Regions from separate parts of the Nocardiopsis sp. B62 genome, predicted to be linked through region 1. Evidence: riboswitches for the same ligand, from Rfam matches in the RefSeq annotation. Region 1 holds a riboswitch; the other holds the start of a gene.
What was found. Region 1 has a riboswitch for S-adenosylmethionine ahead of thrC (threonine synthase). Riboswitches for the same ligand answer to the same signal wherever they lie in the genome.
Positions count from the first base shown of each region.

Region 2: it holds a riboswitch for S-adenosylmethionine, as region 1 does, so the genes downstream of both, KBX21_RS00795 (PotD/PotF family extracellular solute-binding protein) here and thrC (threonine synthase) in region 1, are expected to answer to the same signal.

Region 1 covers NZ_JAGPXK010000005.1:65,650-72,956, reverse strand. Annotated here, with positions in the region: gene KBX21_RS07730 (ubiquitin-like small modifier protein 1) at 165-443, opposite strand; gene thrC (threonine synthase) at 505-1,764, opposite strand; SAM riboswitch class I at 1,778-1,918, opposite strand; gene KBX21_RS07720 (trehalose-6-phosphate synthase) at 2,189-3,628, shown strand; gene KBX21_RS07715 (GrpB family protein) at 3,850-4,455, opposite strand; gene KBX21_RS07710 (class I SAM-dependent methyltransferase) at 4,570-5,361, opposite strand; gene KBX21_RS07705 (S8 family serine peptidase) at 5,519-6,676, opposite strand; gene KBX21_RS07700 (DUF3263 domain-containing protein) at 6,907-7,191, shown strand; gene otsB (trehalose-phosphatase) at 7,303-7,307, shown strand, end outside.
Region 2 covers NZ_JAGPXK010000001.1:179,909-187,215, forward strand. Annotated here, with positions in the region: gene KBX21_RS00775 (SDR family oxidoreductase) at 1-200, opposite strand, end outside; gene KBX21_RS00780 (LysR family transcriptional regulator) at 274-1,206, opposite strand; gene KBX21_RS00785 (MFS transporter) at 1,276-2,505, shown strand; gene KBX21_RS00790 (thioesterase family protein) at 2,694-3,470, opposite strand; SAM riboswitch class IV at 3,633-3,751, shown strand; gene KBX21_RS00795 (PotD/PotF family extracellular solute-binding protein) at 3,810-4,907, shown strand; gene KBX21_RS00800 (ABC transporter ATP-binding protein) at 4,904-5,980, shown strand; gene KBX21_RS00805 (ABC transporter permease) at 5,980-6,846, shown strand; gene KBX21_RS00810 (ABC transporter permease) at 6,839-7,307, shown strand, end outside.

The DNA of each region.
Region 1 (7,307 bases):
GGACCCACGTGATTCATCTCTTCTCTCTCCGCACCAACAACCGCGTCGCCGACATCGCCACCCTCGTCCCCTGGAGAATCTCCCTCCCAGGTTACGAGGGTCCGGGCACGCGGCGGGGCGGGCACCGACCGGCGCCCGCCCCGTGGTTCGCCACTGCCCGTGCGTCAGCAGCCCCCGGCGACGGCGGGGATGATCGAGATCTGCTGGCCGTCCCGGACCTCGGTCTGTAGGCCCTTCTCGAAGCGGACGTCCTCGTCGCCGACGTAGACGTTGACGAAGCGGCGGACCTTGCCGCCGTCGTCGAGCACGCGGGCGAGGATGCCCGGGTGGTTGGCCTCCAGGTGGTCCAGGACCTCTGCCAGGGTGCCGCCCTCGGCGGTCACCTCGGACGCGTCGTTGGTGTAGGTGCGCAGGATGGTGGGCACGCGGACGCTGACGCTCATGGTGTTCGTACTCCTGGGACGTGGGTGCTGCGCGGGGTGGTGAACGTGGGGCGGGCCCGGATCAGGCCAGGCCCTCGGCCTTGAAGGCCTCCAGGGACGGCTTGATGGTGGCGGTGACACCCGAGTCGACGGCGTTGAGGGTCTTGAGCCCGTCGCCGGTGTTGACGATGACCGTCTCCGCCTCGGGGTCGAGCCTGCCCTCGCGGACCAGCTTGCGCAGGACACCGGTGGTCACGCCGCCCGCCGTCTCCGCGAAGATCCCCTCCGTGCGGGCCAGCAGCTTGATGGCGTCGACGATCTCGTCGTCACCCACGTGTTCGATCGCCCCGCCGGTGCGGTTGGCGATGTCCAGCACGTACGGGCCGTCTGCGGGGTTGCCGATCGCCAGCGACTTGGCGATGGTGTCCGGCTTGACCGGCTGGATGACGTCGTGCCCGTCGGCCCAGGCGCGGGCGACCGGCGAGCAGCCCGTGGCCTGCGCGCCGAACACCTTGTAGGGGCGGTCCTCGACGAGGCCGACCCTGATCAGTTCCTGGAAGCCCTTGTCGATCTTGGTGAGCTGCGATCCGGAGGCGATCGGAATGACGATCTGCTCGGGCAGGCGCCAGCCGAGCTGCTCGGCGATCTCGTAGGCCAGCGTCTTGGAGCCCTCGGCGTAGTACGGCCGCAGGTTGACGTTGGTGAAGCCCCAGCTCTCGCCCGCCTCGTCGCCGATGAGCTCGGAGCAGAAGCGGTTGACGTCGTCGTAGTTGCCGTCGATGGCCACGACCTTCCCGCCGTAGACGGCGGCCATCACGACCTTGCCCTCCTCCAGGCCGGCCGGGATGAACACGCACGAGTCGAATCCGGCACGCGCGGCGGCGGCACCCACGGCACCGGCGAGGTTGCCGGTGGAGGAGCAGGAGAGGGTGGTGAACCCGAAGGTGCGGGCGGCCTCGACGGCGATCGCGACCACGCGGTCCTTGAAGGAGTGCGTGGGGTTGGCGGAGTCGTCCTTGACGTGCAGGGAGCGCAGGCCGAGTTCGGCGGCGAGGCGGTCGGCCCGGACGAGGGGGGTGAGGCCGGGGTTCATGTTGGGCAGGTCGGCCACGTTGTCGGGGACCGGGAGGAGGGAGCGGTAGCGCCAGATGTTCTTGGGGCCGCTCTCGATCTGCTCGCGGGTGACGGGCCCGAAGTCGTAGGCGATCTCCAGGGGGCCGAAACAGAACTGGCAGGCGAAGCTCGGCGAGAGTTCGTAGCGCTCACCGCACTCCCGACAGGACAGCGCGGTCCCGGGACCGAAGGCGCGAACGGAGGTGGGTTCAGCGGCGGCAATCGCCATGGCGAGGCGTCTCCCCTCATCTTCCCTGGTGGCCACCTTGACCCCAGGCCGGAGTTGGCACCTGCCTCGACGGGTCGCGTTGATCGCGGTTCCACATGCCGAGATGGTTGCCGGGGCTTCGCAGGGCCGGTCCCTCCACCCCTCTGGATGAGCAATATGAAGTTGTGGCGGTTCTTCTCCGAGAACGCACCGTCACTGTAACTGAGGTGCTGACCGATTTTCCACGCCGGGTGATCCGGATTACACAAAGCGGCTCGAATGCTGAGACGACACCGTCCACGTGCGGCGCGACCCGAGTACGGAACCGGCTCCCCTGTGACGGTGTCCACCGTTGCCCGCGAGGGGGTTTGGGGCGACTGTCCCTAGGCGAGACCTAGGAGGAGTGCGTGATCCCCAGAGCATCCTTCGTCGAGAGGACGACCACGTGGACAAGGCTCAGATCCTCATAGCCTCCAACAGGGGCCCGGTCTCCTTCTCCACCGCCGACGACGGCTCGCTTGAGCACCGTCGGGGCGGCGGAGGACTGGTCTCGGGGATGATCTCCGTGGCCACCGAGATCGACGGACTGTGGGTGTGCGCGGCCCTGTCGGACGCCGACCGCCGCGCCGCCACCGAGGCGCCGGGGGCCCGTCTGGACCTCGCGCACGACCTCGACGGCATGCGAGTCCACATGTTGGACATCCCTGAGACGACCTTCTCGGGCGCCTACACCGGGGTGGCCAACTCGACCCTGTGGTTCGTGCAGCACATGCTGTACGACACCCCGAACAAGCCCTCCTTCGGCTCGGAGTTCCGCAGCCAGTGGGAGGACTACGCCGCCTACAACAACGCCTTCGCGGAGGCGCTGGTCAGCGGTGCCGCCGAGAACGCGCGCGTGGCCGTGCAGGACTACCACCTGGCGCTGGTGCCGCGCATCCTGCGCGCCCGCCGACCGGACCTGCGGATCGCCCACTTCTCGCACACTCCGTGGGCCCCGCCCGAGTACTTCCGGATGCTGCCCACCCAGGTGGCCCGGGAGCTGCTGGAGGGGATGCTCGGCGCCGACCGGCTGGGGTTCCTGAGCCCGCGCTGGGCCGACGCGTTCCTGCGCTGCTGCGCCGAGATCCTGCGCGCCGACGTCGACCTCGAACGGCGCACCGTGGAGCACGGGGGCCGGATCGTCGAGGTGGGCGTGCACGCCCTGGGCGCGGACGAGGAGGGGCTGCGGGAGAGCGCGTCGGAGCCCGCCGTGGCGGACCGCAGGCGGACGCTGGGTGAGGCCGTGGGCGACACCCGGCTGATCGTCCGGGTGGACCGCACGGAGCTGTCCAAGAACATCGTGCGCGGTCTGGAGGCGTACCGGGAGCTGCTGACGGCGCACCCGGAGTGGCGGGGCCGGGTCACCCACCTGGCCTTCGCCTACCCGAGCAGGGGCGACGTGCCGGAGTACCGGGAGTACACGGACTCCGTGCTACGGATCGCGAAGGAGATCAACGAGGAGTTCTCCACCCCCGAGTGGACGCCGCTGGTACTGGAGGTCAACGACGACTACCCGCGGTCGCTGGCCTCGTTCCAGATGGCCGACGTGCTGCTGGTGAACCCGATCCGGGACGGTATGAACCTGGTCGCGAAGGAGGGCCCGGTGCTCTCGGAGCGGGATTCGGTGCTGGTGCTCTCGCGTGAGGCGGGGGCGGCGGACGAGCTGGGCGGGGACGCCCTGCTGGTCAACCCCTACGACACCGTGGAGACCGCCGAGGCGCTGCACCGGGCGCTGTCGATGCCCGAGGGGGAGCGCAAGGAGCGCCGGGGACGGCTGGCCGAGGCCGCCGTGGCACTGCCGCCGCGCCGCTGGTTCCAGGACCAGCTGCGTTCCCTGGACGGCTGACGGGGTTCGACGTGGGCCGCTCGGCCTCGGCGGGGCCGGGCGGGTGCCGGGCGTCGGGACGCGCCGGAACACCAGGAGCGACAGGACGCCAGGAACAACGCGAGGGCGTGTCCCGTGCTGGACACGCCCTTCGGCGGGGTCGCGTTCCGGTCCACGACCGGCTGGCTCTCGGTCGGACTCCGGTCATCCGGTAAGTCACCGGGCGCCCGACCGGTATCCGGTCAGTGGTTCCGGGAGGTGGCCGCCTTCCAGGCCTCGGCCTCGGCGAGGAGTTCGGTGACGATGCCGGACTTGGCGTCGGCGTAGTCCTGGATGCGCTTCCAGGTGCGCTCGGAGAGTTCGCGCTTGACCGCGGTGTAGCGTTCCCGGGCCCCGGCGTCCGCGATGAGGTAGTCGCGGAAGAGCCGCATGCGGTCGATCTCCTCGCACCCCTGGCCGAACACGTGGAGGTTGAGGTTGACGCTGGGGCCCTTGAGGACCCGGTGTTCGTACCAGTCGGGTTCGGCGATGACCAGGGTGTATCCCACCTTCTCCAGGTCGTTCAGGTAGGCGGCCTCGTCGGAGGGGTCGGCGACGGCCATGACCAGGTCCACGCAGGGTTTGGCCGCGAGGCCGGGCACCGAGGTGGAGCCGACATGGTCCAGGGACAGCACGCGGTCCCCGAGTGCACCCCGGATACGGGATTCCTCCTGGCGGAACAGGTAGGGCCACTTGGGGTCGGGTTCGGAGAGGCGCACGCGACCGTTCACCAGGTTGCGTGCCATGGGGTCGGAGGCGACCCGCCTGTCTCCTCGTGAGGGCAGAGAGGGCGTTTCGAGAGGCGACATTCCACAAAGCCTTGCCGTCCGGCGTACCCGCGTCAAGGCTTTCGACGTGCCTTACATATGCACGCGCATACGTGACACTACCGACCGTCGGATCGGCATGACCGAACGCGACGGTCAGGCCTTGGAGCGCCCCTCGGGGGTGGAGACCACCAGGACGAGCGAGCCCTCCCACTCGGGGAGTTCGCGCAGGTGGCCGTGGCGCGCGTCCCACGTGCCGTCGCGGAGGTCGCGGGAGAGGTGCTCGTGGAAGCGGGTGTGCGCGGCCTCGTCGACGAAGCTCCACGCCGAACAGGCCTGCCGGGCCCCGGGGTCGAGCAGCACCTCGGGGCGCGCGTAGTAGGCCTCGTTGAAGCCGTCCGAGCAGTCGAGCGGGATGGGCACCCGGGTGACGGTGGTCGTGCCGCCCAGCCCCTCGGCCAGAACCGACGGCTCCGGGTAGCGGCGCGCCTCGGTGTCCAGGACCTCCGGGCAGTAGTCGTACAGCCAGAAGTCGCGTACCAGGGCGGGGTCGCAGGTCAGCACCACGACGGGGCCCGTGGTCACTCGCCGGACCTCCGCCAGGCCCCTGGCGAGGTCGGACCACTGGTGGACGCTGAAGGTGGTCATGGCGGCGTCGAAGGAGTCGTCGGGGAACGGCAGCGACTCGGCGGTGCCGTCGACCGCCGCGGGCAGGTGCCCGGGGCGCCGGGCCCGCATGCTGGCCGAGGGCTCCACGGGAGTGACGTCGCGGTCGGCGGGTTCGTAGGACCCGGCCCCGGCACCGACGTTGAGCACCGTCCGGGCGTCTCCCAGGGCGGCGTGGAGGAGTTCGGCGATCCTCGGTTCCGGTTGCCGGTGGTCCGTGTACGTGCGGGCGATGACCCCGTAGTCCGCGTCGCCCGCGCTGCCGTCCCGCATCCGAACCATGCTGTCTCCCACCGTCGAGGTGTCGCCGAGCCGAGCTAAGTGTGGTGCCGCAAGGACCCTAACCAACGAAAAGCCGTGGCGTCACGGGCTTTTCGCCCGATCCGCCACGGCTCGCCCCGCCAGGGGGCGTGTGACCTCAGCCGACTCGACGCCGCGCCTACTTCTTGCGGCGGCGGCCGCCCTTGCGCCGGGAGGGGCGCTCCTCGGCCCGGGCCTGCTCGGCCCGCTCTGCGGCGAGCCGCTGGTCCTCCTCCTGCCGCTCGGCCGCCACCCCGTAGGGGTCCTTGCTGGTCCGGCGCACCCACAGCACCAGCACGATCACGATCAGCGCCAGCACCACGCCGACCAGCGCGAACCACATCCACACCGGAACGGTCGGGGAGTCGTCCTGCACCAGGTTGTCGTCGACGAGCGGCATGTCCTGGGCGTTCCCTGAGGCCTGCGCGACGGCCGAGGGCAGGTACAGGGACGCCAGCCCCTGCCCGCCCTGCTGGGAGCCCTGCACCAGGGCCTCACGGAGCTTCTCGGCGCCCAGCTGCGGGTACTCGGAGGTCAGCAACGCGGCCGCACCCGCGGCCACCGCGGCGGCGTACGGGGTGCCGGTCACGTCGGTCTGACCCATGTCCGGGCCGGCCGTGGACAGCTCGGCGCCGGGCGCGAGGAGGTCGATCGACTCGGACGGGGGCGAGTCGGGCAGGAGCACGCCCTCCTCGTCCACACCGCCCACCGCCAGGACGTTCGGGTCCGCCTCGCCGCCCGCCGGGGCGACAACCAATGTCCCGCTCCGCGCGGCCGACGCGGTCGCCGCCTGGAGGTCCTCGTCCTGTTCGACCTCGTCCTGGAGCAGGACGACCTGGGCCCCCTGCTCCACGGCGTAGCCGATGACGTCCGCGGGGCCGTCGTCGGTGGGCAGGACCAGCAGCCTCGCGGCCGGGGCCACGCCCAGCACCCCGCCGTCCGCGTCCATGCCGTGGCCGTGTCCGACGACCAGCGCGCCCGCCGCCGTGCCGGGATCGGTGTCGTTGCCGTTCGTCCCGAACTCGGTGTCGACCACCAGGTTGTCCCGGAGGTCGGGGTGGTCCTCGTCCACGGAGACCCCCGGAAGGGCCACGGTCACGCCCTGACCCTGGCTGGTCTCCCAGGCCTCCTGGGCTCCGATGGAGGTCAGGGCCCACTGCTCCGGGCGGAAGTCGGGTACGTCGGCGGCGGCTGGAACCGCCGTCAGTCCCAGTACGGTGAGCGCCGCGCAGGCGCCCGCCGTGGCGCCCAACACGTGGCGCTGGTGTGTCCTGCTACGGCTGTTGCCCCCGAGCACGTCAGGCTCCCTCGAACGTTGCGGTCGGTGCTGCGCCGGGCCCTCCCCGGACCCTCGCGATTCTGTCATGCGCACAGGATCCAGGCTTGGACAAGTGACCCGGGGGGTAGGACACGTAACTGTATCCCTGGTGCCAGTCCTGGGTTTCGCGCTCCTCATCCGGCATGGCGAGTCGCTAGCATGAGTCGCGCCGATCCGGACAAACCAATGACCCGTCCAGGGGGTGTCCCATGCCGAACATCGGTCCGTCCGACGACGGTCAGTCGGCCCTCGCCGAGCGCGAACAGCGCATCCTCGCCTTCGAACGCCAGTGGTGGAAGTTCGAGGGATCCAAGGAACAGGCGATCCGTGACGAGTTCGGGTTCTCCGCGACCCGCTACTACCAACTGCTCAACGGTCTGGTCGAGCGCCCCGAGGCGCTCGCCTTCGACCCCATGACCGTCAAGCGCCTGCGCCGCCTGCGCGCCGACCGCAGACGTCAGCGCAACGCCCGCCAGCTGGGCATCCACCTGTAGGGCGACCGAGCGGGCCACGGGCTCCGGAGAACCCGCGGAGCAGGCCACCGACCCGGGCAGCGCACCCGCCTGGGAACTCCACAGTGCCCCCGACAGCGACAAGGTCCCCGTATGCC
Region 2 (7,307 bases), on a different contig from region 1:
GTGGCGCCGCTCTCCACACCCCAGGGCATGCGGTCGTCGTAGGGGGTCCACTGGCTGCGGGCCACGTCCCAGCCGGAGGCGGCCAGACGCCGGGCGATGGCCGCGCCGATGCCCACGGTGCGGCCCACCCCGGTGACCAGGGCGACGGGACGGGCGGCGGGCGGGGCGGTGGCCTCGGCGGGGCCGCGGTGCACGTTCATGCTGCCCCATCCTGGGCCCGGAACGACGCCCCCACAAAGGGTTTTCGCCGTGCCTTCAGGGGTGGCGGCGCCGTCATCCCGTGAGATCGGGGATGACCCTCGGGCCCACCCGCCGCACGTAGTCGCGGAACGACGCCACCGCAGGGGGTTCGTACCCTCCGCCGGATCCCTCCTCGGGCCAGACCACCCCCACCGGCCGTTCGGCCTGCCCGTCCCGGATCGCCAGCTCCACGGTCCCGCCCAACGCCCCCTTCGGCCGCGCGGGCAGCACGGACACTCCCAGTCCCGCGGCCACCAGCCCCCTGGCCGTCGCGATGTCGTCGGCCTCGAAGGCCACCCTGGGCGTGAACCCCGCCCGGTCACCGAGCCGGTCCGTCAGGTGCCGCACACCGCGCCCCGGCTTGAGCAGGATGAACTCGTCGCGCACGTCGGCCAGGGACACGTCCCCGGCACCCGCCAACACATGGTGCTCGGGCACCACCAACCGCAGGTACTGCGTGTGCAGCACCGCCGAGGCCAGCCCCGGACCCGACGGCAACGGTGAGGTCAGCGCCAGGTCCGCGCCGCCGGAGGCCACCCGGCGCAACGACTCCGCCCACGCCTCCTGGGTCAGGGTGAACCGCACGCCCGGATGCTCGGCGCGAAACCCCCGCAACAGCACGGGCACCACTTCCACCCCCAACGTGGGCAGGAAGGTCAGCGCCACCCGACCCTCCTCGGCGCCCGTGAGTTCGGCCACTCCCTGCCGCAGATCGTCCAGTGCTCGCTCCACGTGGGGCAACAGCAACCGACCGGCGCGCGTCAACCGGACGCCCCGCCCCGTGCGCTCCACCAGAGCGATCCCCAACTCCTCCTGCAAGCGGGCCAAAGCCCTGCTCAGCGTGGGCTGGGGCATGTTCAGCGCCTCGGCCGCGTGGGTGATGTGCTCGGTCCGGGCGACCGCCGCGACCATCCGCAAACGGGGCGCCAGGGTCCGGGTCAGCGCGTCCACATCCGGGTCATCCATACACATCAGTATGCAACAACGTGAAAGCATGCATTGGACGTATGAAAGCGGCCTTCCTAGCGTTGAAGCATGACCGTGACCAGTTCCCCCACGAACCTCGACCCGCGCCCCCGCGCGGGCACGGCCGCCTACCGGCGCACGGTCATCGCCCTCGTGGCGGCCGCCGTGGCGACCTTCGCCCAACTGTGGTCGGTCCAACCGATCCTGCCCGCCATCGCCGACGGCTTCGGCACCTCCGCCGGGCAGACCGCCCTCGCCGTCTCGTTGTCCACCGGAGGCCTGGCCGGGTTCACCCTGATCTGGAGCGGCGTCGCCGACCGCGTCGGCCGCGCCCGCGTCATCGTGCTCTCCCTGCTGCTGGCCACCATCCTGGGCGCCATCGTGCCCTTCTCCACCGACATCTGGATGCTGCTGCTCCTGCGCACCCTCCAGGGCGCCGCCCTCGGCGGGGTCTCCGCGGCAGCCGTGGCCTACCTCGCCGAAGAGATCCACCCGCGCGACGCACCGAGGGCCACCGGCCTGTACATCGCAGGGAATCCGCTCGGCGGTATGGGCGGCCGCCTGCTCGCCGGGTTCGCCGCCGAACACGGCGGCTGGCAGTGGGGGATCGCCGCGAACACCCTCCTCGGCCTGGCAGCCCTCCTGGTGTTCGTCCTGGTCCTGCCGCGCGGACAGTCCGGTCCGCGCGCCCGTCCCACAGGCACCGGCGACCGCTTGGGGGGACGCCTCAAGGCGGCCCTGACCACGCGGGGACTGATCCCCATGTACGCCCAGGCGCTCCTGCTCATGGGCGCGTTCATGGCCGTGTACAACGTCCTCGGCTTCCGCCTCACGGACCAGCCCTTCGGCCTGTCCCAGGCGGTCGCGTCCCTGCTCTTCCTGTCCTACACGGCCGGGATGCTCGGCTCGGGCATGGCGGGCTCGGCCACCCAGCGCTGGGGCAGGTACGGGGTCCTGACCACGGCCACCCTGATGCTCCTGCTCGGCCTGGGCGGGCTCTTCACCACCTCGGTGCTCCTGCTGCTGGTGGCTCTGCTCGTGCTGACCTTCGCGTTCTTCTGCGCCCACGCGACGGCCTCCGCCTGGGTGGGCTCGCACGCGGTCGCGGGGCGTGCTCAGGCGGCGGCCGTCTACACCCTCGCCTACTACCTGGGCGCCAGCCTTTTCGGCTGGCTCGGCGGAGTGGTCTACGACGCGGTCGGTTGGAACGGCACCGTGACGCTGGCCCTGACCCTCACCGCCCTCGCGGGGCTGATCGGCCTGCGCCTGCGCCGCCTGTCCACCCCCGACCCCGTCTGAGTGCCCCGCACGGCCCGGACGTCCGAACGCGTCCGGTGGGCGAAGAGCACCATGCCCGACACCGGTACCAGGATGAACGACTCACGGATGTGCTCGCCGATCTCCCAACCGGCCAGTCCGCGTGGTCGAGCCATGCCCTGCACCTAGCCACCCGGACGGCCGACAGGCGCTCGCCGACACGGGCTCCCTCAGCTCAGCGGGCGCACCGTGAGGCACTGCTCGGCGGTCCCGACCTCGCCGAGCCGGTCGTGCAGCACCGTGCTGGTCAGCCCCAGACCCTCGGGCCCGAACACCACCCGGGTGTCCAGCCCCACCCAGGGGCCCTCCGGTCGGCGGTGCAGGTGCACGGTCAGGTCCACGTTCGGGAACATCCACTCCGTCGGCGCCTGTCGCACGGCGACGCCGTTGGCGGTGTCCACCAAGGCGACGTAGGAGGCCACCGGACCGGCCTGTTCGCCTTGGACCAGCTCCACTCCGGTCGTGAGCCAGGCCGTGCCACGGCCTCGCCCGGGTTCGCCGACGGGTCGCACGTCCAGCGAGGCGATGTAGCCACCAGGCCAGAGCGAGCTCATCTGGCGCTGCTTGAGTCCCTCCGGGGCCGGCAGCGGACCGGCGGCGCCGCCCGCGACCTCGCTGGTGTCTCCCGGGGCCAGGAGCCAGGCCCGGGCCCGCACCACCATACGGTCCTCGGCGAAGACGCGGGCCTCCACCAGTTCGATGGTGCGCCCGGGGCGGAGGGTCTCCACCTCAACGCGGCACTCGACCATCGGGAGTCGGCCCAGGATGTCGAAGGAGATCCGCGAGAGCAGCAGTCCCCTCCCGGCGGAGTGGGACTCGATCACGTGGGCGATCAGCCCGCCCAGGGGGCTGAAGTGCTGTTCGGCCGTGTTCCAGGCGCCACTGACGTGTTCGGTGGGCAGGTATCGGTCGGTGCCGGCCCGGACGAAGTACGCGTTCTGGCCCAAAGTGCTCTCCTGTACGACGGTTTCGTGCCTCCAGCATCATCCACCACCGTTCGAACCGTTCCGCTACCGGAGGCCGCGGATTGGGGCCAGTGGTGCCCCTGGGAAAAGTGGTGCTTGTAACCTTTTTGGTAGGAAAAGTGGTTTTCGTGGTACGTTCCTGCTGGTCATGAGTTCCAGCGACAAGCCCCGGCTGGCTGGACGGCAACCCTCCGCTGCGGTGGGGTGCCCCGGGTGAGGACACGGTCCTCGGAGCATCGGCGCTCCGACGGCAAGCGCAGGAGTCCCTCCTCCACTCGCCCCGCCGTGTACCTCGATCCCGAAACGGTGAAAGGAAGAACGATGCGAGTACCCCGAGGACTGGGACTCCCTCTCCACGCCGCGGGCGGCGCCCTGCTGCTTGTCGGTGCCACCGCCTGCGGCGGGATCGACACCTCCGCCCAGGACGGCTCCGGAGGCGGCGAGATCACCGTCACCGCGTTCGCCGGTCCCTGGGGCGAACTCTTCACCTCCTCCTTCGTCGAGCCCTTCGAGGAGGAGACCGGGATCAAGGTCAACGTGGTCACCGGCGCCGACGGCGAGTGGGTCACCCAGATGCGTGCCGCCGGGGGCGAGAATCCCCCCTTCGACCTGGTCGCGCTCACCTCGGAGACCTTCCACCAGGCCGTCACCAACGACCTCGTCCAGCCCCTGGACCCCGACGCCCTGGCGCACTGGTCCGAACTCGACCCGGTGCTGGTGGAGCAGTCCACCGTGGACGGTACCTCCTACGGGGCTCCCCTGACCACCGGCTCGGCCGGGCTGGTCTACCGCACCGACCTCGTCGAGGAACCCCCGCAGGACTGGGAGGACATCTTCGACGAGCAGTACTGCGGCCACGTGGCCCTGCCCCCGCTGACCTACAACATCGGCCTCCAGTTCTTCTCCGGCCTGGTGGCCTCCGAAGGCGGGGACCTGTCCGACCCCGCGGCCGTGGACCGCGCCTTCGAACGCCTGGAGGAGCTCCAGGACTGCGTGTCCGCCTACCCCTCCGACGCCGGCAACGTCGGCACCGTGCTCCAGAACGGCGACGCCTGGATCGTCCCGTTCTGGGACGGGCGCGCGACCGCCATGGAGCAGGAGGGGCAGCCGATCGGCTTCACCTACCCCGAGTCCGGTGCTGTGGGCGCCCTGACCTCCTACTACGTGGCCGAGGGCACCCAGAACCGCGAGAACGTCTACGCGTTCCTCGACTACCTGACCTCCGCCGAACACCAGAAGCCGTTCGCCGAGGGCACCTTCTACGGCGGCGGCAACACCGGCATCGACCACTCCGCCGAGTTCGACGAGCGCATCAGCTACGGCACCGACGTCTACGAGGGCTTCACCTGGGTGGACTACGGCGCCGCCACACCCAACCTCAACGACTGGCAGCAGCGATGGAACGAGATCTTCCAGTGACCGACCCCCACGCCGAACACATCGTCGTCGAGTCGCTCACCACGGCCTACGGCGGGACACGGATCCTGGACATCGACCGGTTGGCGTTCCACCGGGGCCGGTTCCTGTCCATCCTCGGGCCCAGCGGCTGCGGCAAGACCACCCTGCTGCACGCCCTCGCCGGGTTCGTCGAGCCCGACGGCGGCTCCATCACGATCGACGGCCGCGACGTCACCGCGGTGCCTCCGCACCGCCGCGGCCTGGGCATGGTCTTCCAGAACTACGCCCTCTTCCCGCACATGTCGGTGGCCGACAACGTCGCCTACGGTCTCCGGGCGCGCCGTACGCCGCGTCCGGAGCGGGACCGGCGCGTGGCGGAGGCACTGGACCTGGTGGGCCTGGCCGCCTTCGCGCGGCGCCGCCCCCGGCAGCTGTCCGGCGGTCAACAGCAGCGGGTGGCCGTGGCCCGGGCACTGGCCACCCGGCCCGACGTCCTGCTTCTGGACGAGCCGCTGTCCAACCTCGACGCGCAGCTGCGCCGCGAGATGCGCGTCGACCTGCGGGCCCTCCAACAGCGGCTCGGCATCACCATGGTGTTCGTGACCCACGACCAGGAGGAGGCCATGTCGCTGTCGGACCACATCGTGGTCCTCAACGGCGGGCGCGTCGAGCAGGAGGGCACACCACAGGAGGTCTACGCGGCCCCGGTGAGCCGCTTCGTGGCCGAGTTCGTGGGCGCCGCGAACGTCATCGAGGGCGTCGGCGGGGCCGAGGGCGTCCGCGTCGACGGGGCACTGGTCCGCACCGGCCTGGCGGAGCCGCCCACCGGCGAGGTGTCCCTGGCCCTTCGGCCGGAGCGCGTCCGTGTCTCCGGGGGAGAGCGACCCCTGGGGGCCGCCGGACACGGCGGCGCCTACGGCGAGGTGGTCCACCGGGCCTTCCTCGGCGACGGCTGGGAGACGCGGGTGCGGGTGGGGGAGTCCCTGTCCCTGGGAGCCCGTACCGACACCGAGCCCCCCGCCGTGGGGGCGCGCGTGACCGCGCACTGGGACGCCGAGAGCGTGATCCGGCTCCGCGACACGGGCGGCGCCTGATGAGGGCGACCCGGGAACGCCTGTCCGGTGTGGGGTTCGTACTGCCCGTGGCGGTGTTCCTGCTCCTGGTGTTCCTGGTGCCCCTGGTACGGGTGCTGTCGTTGAGCCTGCATCCGGTCGACGGGAGCGGCAACCCGCTCCCCGAGTTCTCACTCGTCCAGTACGAGCGGGTGTTCACCGAGACCTTCTTCTCCCAGGCGCTCGTGCGCAGCCTCCAGACCTCGTTCCTGGTCACCACGCTGTGCCTGGTGCTCGGCTACCCGGTCGCCTACGCCCTGTCCCGGACCCGCACGGGGTTGACGCGCACCCTGATGTTCGTCATCGTCCTCTCTCCGCTGCTCACCAGCGTCGTGGTGCGCAGCTACGGCTGGGTGGTGCTGCTCTCGGCCAACGGCGCGGTCAACCGCCTCCTCGTGGGAACGGGGATCACCGACCAGCCGCTGCCCCTGCTCACCAGCTACACGGCGGTCGTCGTCTCGGTGACCCACGTGCTGCTGCCCTTCGCGATCATTCCGCTCACCACCGCCCTGGGCAGTATCGACCCCCACCTGCGGCGTGCCTCGCAGAGCCTGGGAGCGGGCGCCGCCCGAACCTTCGCGCGGGTCACTCTGCCGCTGAGCCTGCCCGGCGTGGCCGCCGCGTGCATGGTGGTCTTCCCGCTGGCCATGGGCATCTACATCACCCCGCTCCTGGTGGGCGGCGCCAACCAGCCGCTGGCCGGACTGCGTGTCTACAGCCAGATCACCAGCGTCTACGACTACCCCGTCGCGGCCGCGCTCAGCCTGACCCTGTTGGCGCTGACCCTGGTGTGCGTCGCCGCCATGGGCGCCGGATTCCGCTTCTGGGAGAGGAGGCACGATGGCTGAGTCCACCGCCGCGCCCCGCGCGCGCCGACGCGGCTCCCCGGCCCGGATCGCGGGGCGGGTCGCGCTCGGCCTGCCCGTCGGACTGATCCTGTTCTTCCTGGCGGCCCCGCTGGTCGTGCTGGCCGTCAGCTCGCTCAACCCGACCGCCTCACTCCAGTTCCCGCCGCAGGGCGTGTCCCTGCGCTGGTACGCCTCCGTGCTGTCCTCACCGGACTGGGCGGTCTCGTTCCGCCTCAGCGGACTGCTGGTGCTCATGGTCGTGGCGACCACCACGGTGCTGGGCACGCTGGCCGCCTACGGACTCGCCCGCGGGACCTTCCCCGGGCGGCGGCTCGTGGAGGCCACCGCGCTCGCGCCCCTCATGGTCCCGGAGATCATCATCGCCCTGGGGCTCCTCTACTACTTCCAGGGGCTGGGACTGCTCAACAGCGTTCCGGGGCTGTGGCTGGCGCACTCCCTGG